DNA from 3 places in the Rhodoferax sp. LS1P39 genome. Region 3 is predicted to be linked to each of the others. Evidence: predicted binding sites of a transcription regulator. Region 3 holds the regulator's gene; each other region holds the start of a gene.
The links. Region 3 encodes FNR, which switches genes on or off when oxygen is low (the NO sensors DNR and NnrR bind a similar motif). Its sites were predicted from a motif close to TTGATNNNNATCAA; they were not measured.
Positions count from the first base shown of each region.

Region 1: AC097O_RS16400 (fatty acid desaturase) is a predicted target of FNR. The motif match lies at 1,575-1,588, and genes of this name have one in related genera.
Region 2: AC097O_RS23585 (universal stress protein) is a predicted target of FNR. The motif match lies at 1,980-1,993, and genes of this name have one in related genera.

Region 1 covers NZ_JBWMAV010000010.1:132,646-135,902, reverse strand. Annotated here, with positions in the region: gene AC097O_RS16405 (OmpW/AlkL family protein) at 1-216, opposite strand, end outside; gene AC097O_RS16400 (fatty acid desaturase) at 344-1,459, opposite strand; gene pyk (pyruvate kinase) at 1,735-3,168, shown strand; gene AC097O_RS16390 (phosphoethanolamine transferase) at 3,197-3,257, opposite strand, start outside.
Region 2 covers NZ_JBWMAV010000023.1:18,959-22,215, reverse strand. Annotated here, with positions in the region: gene AC097O_RS23595 (ATP-binding protein) at 1-778, opposite strand, end outside; gene AC097O_RS23590 (response regulator) at 775-1,431, opposite strand; gene AC097O_RS23585 (universal stress protein) at 1,471-1,914, opposite strand; gene AC097O_RS23580 (DUF2894 domain-containing protein) at 2,111-2,689, opposite strand; gene AC097O_RS23575 (OmpA family protein) at 2,686-3,257, opposite strand, start outside.
Region 3 covers NZ_JBWMAV010000013.1:114,440-117,696, reverse strand. Annotated here, with positions in the region: gene hemN (oxygen-independent coproporphyrinogen III oxidase) at 1-1,124, opposite strand, end outside; gene fnr (fumarate/nitrate reduction transcriptional regulator Fnr) at 1,251-1,970, shown strand; gene AC097O_RS18765 (hypothetical protein) at 1,948-2,199, opposite strand; gene AC097O_RS18760 (FixH family protein) at 2,212-2,469, opposite strand; gene ccoG (cytochrome c oxidase accessory protein CcoG) at 2,481-3,257, opposite strand, start outside.

The DNA.
Region 1 (3,257 bases), on a different contig from region 3:
CTCGGCGGCAATGTTGGGCGTGAAGAAGTAGCTGATGTCCAGCTCGGGCAGCCACTTGTTGTTGATGGACAGCGCCAGCGGGGTGCTGTCGCCATTGGCGCTGTCCAGGTGCACGGCGCGGGCGCGTACCAGCCAGGGGCCGGGGGCGCTGGACTGGGCCAGGGCGGCGGTGGACAACAGGGCGCAGAGCGCGGCGGCGAATACGGTTTTTTGCATGGTCTTCTTTCAAATGGCTTGTGGAAACATCCCACCCGTTGATTACAGAAGACCGCGCGTTGGGGAACTTTGCGCCGCATCAAACCGGGCGCGCGCCCGGTTTGCGGCAGATCAAGAATGCCCTGGTTCAGGCGTTTTGTGGGCGTGGCGTACTGGTGGCCTGGCCCTGGAAGTCGGTCCAGCAGTGGCGCGTGAAGTCGTACAGCTTGCAGGCGCGCGCGGTGTCAAAGTACCAGCGCCACGAGAAGCGCTGCACCACGATGCGCCCGGGCAGCAGCTCCTCCAGCTTGGCCTGCGCGGCCTTGAGCTTGTACAGCGGGATGCTCATGTCCACGTGGTGGGCGGTGTGCTCCATGATGTGGTGCAGCAGCGCGCCGATCTGCAGCGGGAAGGTCAGGTGCACCGTGGTCGACACAAACGGCTGGGCCCGCAGCCACACCGCCCGGTCGTCGTGCCACGACACCTTGACGTGCGTGTGGTGGCCGTAGATCACAAAGCCCATCATGTTGAACCAGAAGAAGATGGGCACCGCAAAGCCCAGCACCAGCAGCAGCGCCACCGACTGGTCGGTGACCACGGCGGCCACCGCCAGTGCCGCGATCCACAGCAGACCAAAGGCGCTGACCAGAATGCAGTCCCAGGTGAAGATGGCGCGGTTGGTGTTGCCCATTTGCGACTGCGGCGGGAACATCATCTTCTTGCCCCAGATCTCCACCATGTAGTACAGGCCCGGGCCCCAGCCGCTGCGGTAGATGCGTTGCAGCACGCGGCCCACGGGCGACAGGGCCTGGTACTCCTGCTGCGTCAACGGGGCCCAGACAAAGTCCACCCCCTTGAGGTTGGTAAAGCCGTGGTGCACCACGTTGTGGCCCACATCCCACAGGCTGTAGGCGGTGAGCGACGGCAAAAAGGCGATGCGGCCCAGCCATTTGTTCAGGCGGCGGTGCGGGGTCAGGCTCTGGTGGCAGCCGTCGTGGCCGATGACGAAGAGGCGGCCAATCACAAATCCCGCCACCAGCCCGCACAGCAGCTTGGCCCACACCGATGCCAGCAGCACCGTGCCAGTGAGCAGCGCGCCCAGCACCGCATAGTCCAGCGCCAGCAACAGCAAGGCCTTGAGTGTGGTGCGCTGCGACAGCGGAATCAGCCAGGAACGGATCACCTTGCGGTGCGGCAGCGGTGCGCCGGAAGCCAGTGGCACAGGGGTGGGCGCGGAATGGGGGGTTTCAATCAAAGAAGACATGGCAAACACGCTGAACGTGCATTTCGTGTGGGTGAATTGCCTAGCGGGGCCGGGGGCCGCGCATGGGTACGCAAATCAGTTGCCGCGATGCTAAGCGCGCTGCGCGGCAGAGGTACTGACGTAGATCAAAGCTTATGGACGGCGGTAAACGCTGGTAACTTTGTACCATGGCTGTGTTTCAATGGCGCAACTAGGGTTTTCATGCTTGTTTTGTAACCTTTTCGTAACTATTTTCGTGTAAAAATGGAAACTAAATTACAACGGAGACTTTAGTCATGCCCCGCCTCGCCACCAAAATTGTTGCCACCCTGGGTCCTGCGTCCAATTCGCCAGAAATTCTGGAGCAACTGATACGGGCCGGTGTCAATGTGGTGCGGCTGAACTTCAGCCACGGCAAGGCACAAGACCATATCGACCGCGCCATGATGGTGCGCGAAGCCGCCCGCCGCGCGGGTGTGGAAGTGGCCATCATGGCCGACCTGCAAGGCCCCAAGATCCGCGTGTCCAAGTTTGCCGAAGGCAAGGTCATGCTGGAGCCCGGCCAAAAATTTGTGCTGGATGCCGCCCGCACCGAACCCGGCGACATCAACGGCGTGGGCCTGGACTACAAGGAACTGCCGCGTGAAGTCAAACCCGGCGACGTGCTGCTACTCAACGACGGCCTGATCGTCATGACCGTGGAAGCCGTGCACGGCGAGGCGGTGCACACCATCGTCAAGCTGGGCGGCGAGCTGTCCAACAACAAGGGCATCAATAAAAAGGGCGGCGGCCTGACCGCCCCGGCATTGACCAGCAAGGACATGGACGACATCAAGACCGCCATGTCCTTCCAGGCCGACTACGTGGCCGTGAGCTTCCCCAAGAACGCTACCGACATGGAAATGGCCCGCCAGCTGTGCAATGTGGCCGCGGCCGAATACCGCCACAAGCCCGGCATGATCGCCAAGATCGAGCGCGCCGAAGCCATTCCGCACCTGCAGTCCATCCTGGATGCCAGCGACGGCATCATGGTGGCGCGCGGTGACTTGGCGGTCGAGGTGGGCAATGCCGCCGTGCCCGCCCTGCAAAAACGCATGATCCGCATGGCCCGCGCCAGCGACAAGGTGGTGATTACTGCCACCCAGATGATGGAGAGCATGATCACCAACCCGGTGCCCACCCGCGCCGAGGTCAGCGACGTGGCCAACGCCGTGCTGGACGGCACCGACGCGGTGATGCTCAGCGCCGAAACCGCTGCGGGCAAGTTCCCCCTGGAAACCGTGCTGGAAATGGCCAACATCTGCCGCGAAGCCGAAAAGGCCGAGTACGGCGAACTGGAAGCCGACTTCAAGGGCAAAATTTTCAGCCGCATCGACCAGTCCATCGCCATGGGCGCGCTGTTCACCGCGCAGCACCTGGGTGCCAAGGCGATTGTGGCCATGACCGACAGCGGCTCCACCGCCCTGTGGATGAGCCGCCACAGCATCCACGTACCCATCTATGCCCTGACCCCGCGCCTGGCCACCCAGCGCAAGATGGCGCTGTACCGCAACGTGCTGCCCCTGTTGATGGATGCCAGCACCGACCGCGACACCGCGCTGGAGCAGGCCGAGCGCCACCTCACCAACCGCGGCATCGTGCAGCGCGGCGATGTGTACGCCATCACCTGCGGCGAGCCCATGGGTGCCCCCGGCGGCACCAATATGCTGAAGATCTGCCAGGTCGTCTGATCGGTTGGTTCTTCTGGCGGGGGCCTTTTCAGGCCCCCGTTGCGCATGTGCGGTACATGTCCAGGGCAGGGCGGTACACGCCGGTCTGC
Region 2 (3,257 bases), on a different contig from region 3:
CCGCGCGGTCTATGCCCTGGTGCAGCCGGGCGATGGCGATGCTGCGGGTGGGTGCGTCGGGGGCGCGGTCCATCGCCTGGGCCTGCAGCTTGAGGGCGGTGAGCGGCGAGCGCAACTCGTGCGCGGCATTGGCCACAAACGACTTTTGTGCAGCAAAGGCGGTGTGCACGCGGCCAAACAGCAGGTTCAGCTCGCGCACCAGGGGCCGCACCTCGTCGGGCAGGTCGGCTTCGGGCAGGGGCGACAGGTCGTCCACCGCACGCGCGGCCACCTGCTGGCGGGTACGTTCCAGCGGCTTCAAGGCGTGGCGTATGGCCCACCACAGCGCGGCCATCAGCAGCGGGGCTATCACTGCCATGGGCAGCATCGCCCGCACGGCCAGGGCGCGGGCGCGGGCCTGGCGGGCGCTCAGGTCCTGGGCGATCTGGATGGTTTGCGCCGGGGTCTGGATGGAGTAGACGCGGTAGCGCGTGCCGTTCTGTTCCACGTCCGAAAAGCCCAGCACGGCCTGCGGTGGCAGGCGGTTGCGGTGCGACTGGAACAGCTGCACGCCGTTGGCGCTCCAGATTTGCACCTCGTATTCAGCATCATCGGGTGCTGCGGCGCTTTGGCTGGGCACGCCATTGCGCAGCGCAAAGGCCATTTGCTGCAGGTGGTAGTCGAACATTTCATCGGCCTGCTGCAGCGCGCCGCGGTAGGCGGACGCGGCCTGAAAGAGGGCCGCGACCACGATGGCGGTCATCACCGAGCCCAGCAGGCGGCGGCGGATCGAGTTCATCGTGGCATGACGTAGCCCAAGCCACGCACGTTCTGGATCAGCTCTGCGCCCAGCTTTTTGCGCAGGCCGTGGATGTAGACCTCGACCGCGTTGCTGCTCACGTCGTCTTTCCAGCTGTAGAGCTTTTCTTCCAGCTGGGCACGCGAAAACACCACGCCGGGGCGGGCCATCAGCGCCTCCAACACGGCCCATTCGCGTTTTGAGAGGGTGACGGGCTGGCCGTCGCGGGTGGCCTCAAAGGTGGCGGGGTTCAGGCGCAGGCCGTGCACCTCCAGCACCGGGTCGGCGCGGCCTGCGCTGCGCCGGGTCAGGGCGCGGATGCGGGCCAGCAGTTCGTCGATATCGTAGGGCTTGAGCACGTAGTCGTCGGCCCCGGCATCTAGCCCGGCAATGCGGTCGGCCACCGCGTCGCGGGCGGTGACCACCAGCACCGGGGTGCTGTCTTTGCGCTGGCGCAGGGCTTTGAGTACGTCCAGCCCGTCGCGCCGGGGCAGGCCCAGGTCGAGCAGCACCAGGTCGTAGGGCGCGCTGCGCAAGGCGGTGTCGGCCATCACGCCGTCTTTGACCCAGTCCACGGCGAAGTGCTCGGCGCGCAGCACGTCGAGCACGGTTTCACCGATCATGGGGTCGTCTTCTACCAACAGCAAGCGCATGGGGCGAGTATGCCCATGCGGGGCTTAGGCGAAGCTTAATTAGCGGGCAACCAGCACCGGCAGTGTGGACTCGGCCAGGATCTTGGTGGCGATGCTGCCCAGCACCATGCGGGCCACGCCGGTGCGGCCATGGGAGCCGATGACGATCAGGTCGGCCTTTTCGGTCTGGGCGTATTCCACAATGGCGCTGACCACATCGCGCTCCTCCAGCACCACGGGGTTGAAGACCACCGGGCTACCTTGCTGGCACAGCGCGGCGACCTTGGCATGGGCTGTTGTGGCCTCTTCTTGCGCAGCCTGCTTGTAATAGCTGAGCCCCAGGGTGTTGATTTCGCCCATGCCCATGCCGAGATAGGGGTAGGGGTCTACCGCGTACAACGCCGTCAATTTGGCACCGATACTGCGGGCCAAATCCACGGCCAGGGTGGCGGCATGGTCAGACGCTGTCGATCCGTCAGTAGCCAACAAAATGTGTTTCAGCATGGGGAGCCTTTGCGCAAAGTGGGTGGATGAAGCCCCATTCTGTGGCCGATGCCGAGCTGCAATCCTTGATATGTCTCAAGGGATGGCGTGGTTTTCTGGATTTGAATGAAAAGAGCTGCCTGTGCTTATTCCATAAGCACGAGTAGCTCCATATTTAATAGCAATTGAGGCGCGGAACTTGAGCCGCGAGCCGCACCTATTTCTTGGGCCGACTTCGACGCACTGGCTTGGCCTCTGGCGGTGTGTGTTTCTGGTTTTCCTGGTCCAGCCACAGCAGCGAGTCCACGTGCGACAGAAAACGCTGCAGGTAGTCGGGCGAGAGCTGGCGCATCAGCGCCAGGGAGCGCAGTACCAGCATGTGGGGGTTCAGCGGGCCAGCGTTTTCGGGGCCGCGCACCATGGCCTGGTCCATGTGGTCGATGGCGGCGATTTTGGACCATACCTCCCGGAAACCGCGCACGCTTTTCAGCTCTGGCCGGGGCCCGTGGTGGTGGCTTGGCTGCGTGGTGCGGCGGATGTAGTGGTTCAGTTCCGCCAGCGGCCCAGCGCCGCGGTTTGAAACGGGTCGGCGCAAGCCCTGCGCCTGCCCCAAGCGCAGGCTGTAGTCGGCCAGTGCCGTGGCCAGCTTGGCCTGCAAAATGGGCTGTAGCGCGCCCGTGGCCGAGGATGCGCGGCGCGATAGCACTTCCAGGTAATGGAAGCGTGCGGGATCGAAGCGCTGGGCATCGGCGCTGCGCAGCGACTGTAGCGACGGCGACGCTCCCGCTTCGCTCATGGCTTGGCAGACCGGGGCACCGGGGCCATTTCCACGCGCCGGTTTAGCGCGCGGCCCTCTTCGCTGGTGTTGGAGGCCACCGGCTGCTCGGCACCGAAAGCCGCAGCAAACACCTTGGACGAGGGCATGCCTGCATCGATCAAACCACGGGTCACCTTGAGGGCGCGCTGGGCCGATAGCTCCAGGTTGTCGGCAAACCGCTGGTTGCCGTCCCCAATGGGTTTGTCGTCGGTAAAGCCGCTGACCATCAGCATGTCGTCGCGTTCACCCAGGACCAACTGCAGCGCGGGCACCAGGCTTTTCAGCAGCTGCTGCCCTTCAGGGCGCAATTGGTCGGAATTGACCGGGAACAGCACATTGCCGCTGATGCCGATGCGGCCATTGTTCAGCGTGACCCGGCCTGCCGCCAGCGGAATGGCCAGGGCTTTTTCCAGTGCCATGCGGCGTTGCTCTTCGGCCTGGCGCTTGCCCACCTCGGCCTGCAGGTTGGCCACCAGGTCCATTTGCACCACCAGCACGCCCACCAGGATCAGCACAAATGCGCCCAGCAGGCCCGCCATCAGGTCGC
Region 3 (3,257 bases):
CGCACCACGTCGTCGCGGCCCAGGGCCAGGCCGCGCACCACCGGCAGCTGGCCCTGGTCGATCATGTCGCAGTAGGCCTCCAGGGTCTTGGCGTTCTGGCTGTAGGTGGCACCGATGCGGCCAATGGCCGACACGCCCAGGCCGATCAGGTCGCAGTCGGGCTGGGTGCTGTAACCCTGGAAATTGCGGTGCAGCCGCCCCTGGCGCTTGGCCACGGCCAGCGCGTCGTTGGGCAGGGCGAAATGGTCCATGCCCACGTAGACGTAGCCCGCGCCCATGAGTGCGTCCAGCGCCTGCGACAGCATGGCCAGCTTGGCCGCACCGGTGGGCAGCTCGGCGTTCAGGATGCGGCGCTGGGGCTTGAAGCGCTCGGGCAAATGGGCGTAAGCGTACAGCGCGATGCGGTCGGGGCGCAGCGCCACGATCTGTTCCAGCGTGTGGGCGAACGAGGTGGGCGTTTGGCGCGGCAGGCCGTAGATCAGGTCGGTGTTGATGGACTCAAAGCCTAGGCGGCGGGCTTCGGCCACCAGGTCGAACACCTGCTGCGCGGGTTGCACGCGGTGCACGGCCTTTTGTACGTCGGCATCGAAGTCCTGCACGCCAAAGCTCAGGCGGTTGAAGCCCAGGGCGGCCAGGGCGGCTAGCCGGGTCGCATCCACGGTGCGCGGATCGACCTCGATGGCGTATTCACCGCCGGGGGCCAGGCTGAAGTGGCGGCGCAACAGGGCCATGAGCTGGGCCAGCTCGGCATCGCTCAAAAACGTGGGGCTGCCGCCACCCAGGTGCAGCTGGCTGACCGCCCGGCCCGTGCCCAGCTGGGCGGTGTGCAAGAGCATCTCGCGCTCCAGGTACTGCAGGTAGGCCGCGCCGCGCGCGTGGCGCTTGGTGATGATCTTGTTGCAGGCGCAGTAGTAGCACAGCGACTCGCAAAACGGGATGTGTACGTACAGCGACAGCGGCAGGGCGGTGGCGGTGTTGCGGCGCAGGCGCAGGGCGCGGGCGTAGTCCTCGCCGGTGAAGGCTTCCACGAAGCGGTCGGCGGTGGGGTAGGAGGTGTAGCGCGGCCCCGGCACGTCAAAACGCTGCAGAAGTTCGGTGGGGACGCGGGGTAATACATGGGTCATGGCGAGCGCTTTTGTTGCATCCCTGCAATGTGCCGCGAAGGGTCCGGGCCTCCCTTGACCTGGATCAACACCCCTGCAGATCGATGTGTTGAGAATAAGGCCACACAAAAAGTCCATACTACGTGCATGACACCTATCGCCATCAAAGTCGCCTGCTCGAACTGCAATCTGCGTGAGCTGTGCATGCCGCTCGGCCTGAACCAGGACGAGCTGGACCGCATCGACGGCCTGGTGGCCGTGCGCCGCAAGGTCAAACGCGGGGCTACGCTGTTCCGCAACGGCGAGACATTTACCGCGCTGTATGCCATCCGCACCGGGTTTTTCAAGACCTCGGTCACCACCGAGGACGGGCGCGACCAGGTCACCGGCTTCCAGATGGCGGGCGAGATCATCGGCTTGGACGGCATCGTCAACGACCAGCACACCTGCGATGCAGTGGCGCTGGAGGATGCCGAGGTGTGCGAGATGCCGTTTGAGCGCATCGAAGAGCTGTCGCGCGAGGTCAACGCCCTGCAGCGCCATGTGCACAAGATCATGAGCCGCGAAATCGTGCGCGAGCACGGCGTGATGCTGCTGCTGGGCAGCATGCGGGCCGAGGAGCGGCTGGCGGCCTTTTTGCTGAACCTGGTGCAGCGCCTGCACGCACGCGGCTTCTCGCCGCTGGAGCTGGTGCTGCGCATGACGCGCGAAGAAATCGGCAGCTACCTGGGCCTGAAGCTGGAAACAGTGAGCCGCACGTTCTCGAAGTTCTCCGAGGACGGCATTGTCGAAGTCAAGCAGCGCCACATCCGCATCCTGGACACCGACGCGCTCAAGCGCATCGTCAATCTGCAGACCTGCCAGTAGGCACATTGTTCACCGGCTGACTGACCAGCAGGGTCAGGCTGCTGATCGCCGCTGCCACCGCCCAGAAGGTAAAAAAGGCCAGGCTGTACACGCCTTGCCGCGACCATTCCAGCGACTGCCCCTGCCATTGCAGGCTGTTCGGGTCGACCACGGCAAACACCAGGCCCTCCAGCAGGCAGGCGCCTAAAAAAGCCGGCCACAACACACTGATCCAACGCGGGGGTGCCATTGCGTGCTCCGCTTATTTGGGCCGCACCGCGCCAGGCGGCGTGGCGGCGTGGTTGCGCCCCTGGATGGCGGGGGCCAGCGAGCCCTGGGTGGCCAGGGTCTGGTTGATGTTCAAGCCCTGGCGGTAGTAGTCCTGGGCCAGCACCGGGTCTTGCTGGGTGAATGCGATCCAGGCGGTGACCACCCCGGCCACCACCACCACCAGCGGGCCGGAGATCACCAGCCAGACATGGCCGTATTTCCACCAGGGTTTAGGGGTGTTGTCAGACATGGCTTCTCTCCTTATCGGGGCACGATGAACGTGGATTTTTCGGATATGCGGTGCTTGCCGTCGGCACTGGCGATGTCGAACACCACCGGGTGCGAGCCGGGCGTGGCCGAGCCGTAGGGGATGTGCAGGCGCACCGCCACCCAGCGCGACGCCACGGCACCCACCTCCACCTCGGTCTCCGATGCCACCACCAGCCCGGCCAGCCCGTGGGCCGACAAGGTGTAGCGCTGGGGCAGCTCGGTAGCGTTCATCACCTGCAGCCGGTAGACGTTTTCCAGCTGGCCCCCGCCCACGATGCGCGACAAGGCGGCGCGGTCGCGCACCACGTCCACCTTCAGCGGGGTGCGCAGCAGCAGCGTGGCCAGCAGCGCGGCCGCAATGGTCCACAGCAGCGCGGTGTAGATCAGCACCCGGGGCCGCAGCACCCGGCGCAGGATCTGGCGGGCGTTCCAGCCCCCGGCCATGCCGTTCTGGGTGGCAAAGCGGATCAGGCCCCGGGCGTAGCCCATTTTGTCCATCACGCCATCGCACACGTCCACACAGGCGGCGCAGTTGATGCATTCGTACTGCAGGCCCTGGCGGATGTCGATGCCGGTGGGGCAGACCTGCACGCACAGGGTGCAGTCCACGCACGAGCCCAGGCCCAGCACCGCCAATGCATCATTATTGGCCTTGCGGGAGCGGGCACCGCGCGGCTCGCCCCGGCCCGTGTCGTAGCTGACGATGAGCGTGTCCTTGTCGAACATGGCGCTCTGGAAGCGGGCATAGGGGCACATGTACTTGCACAC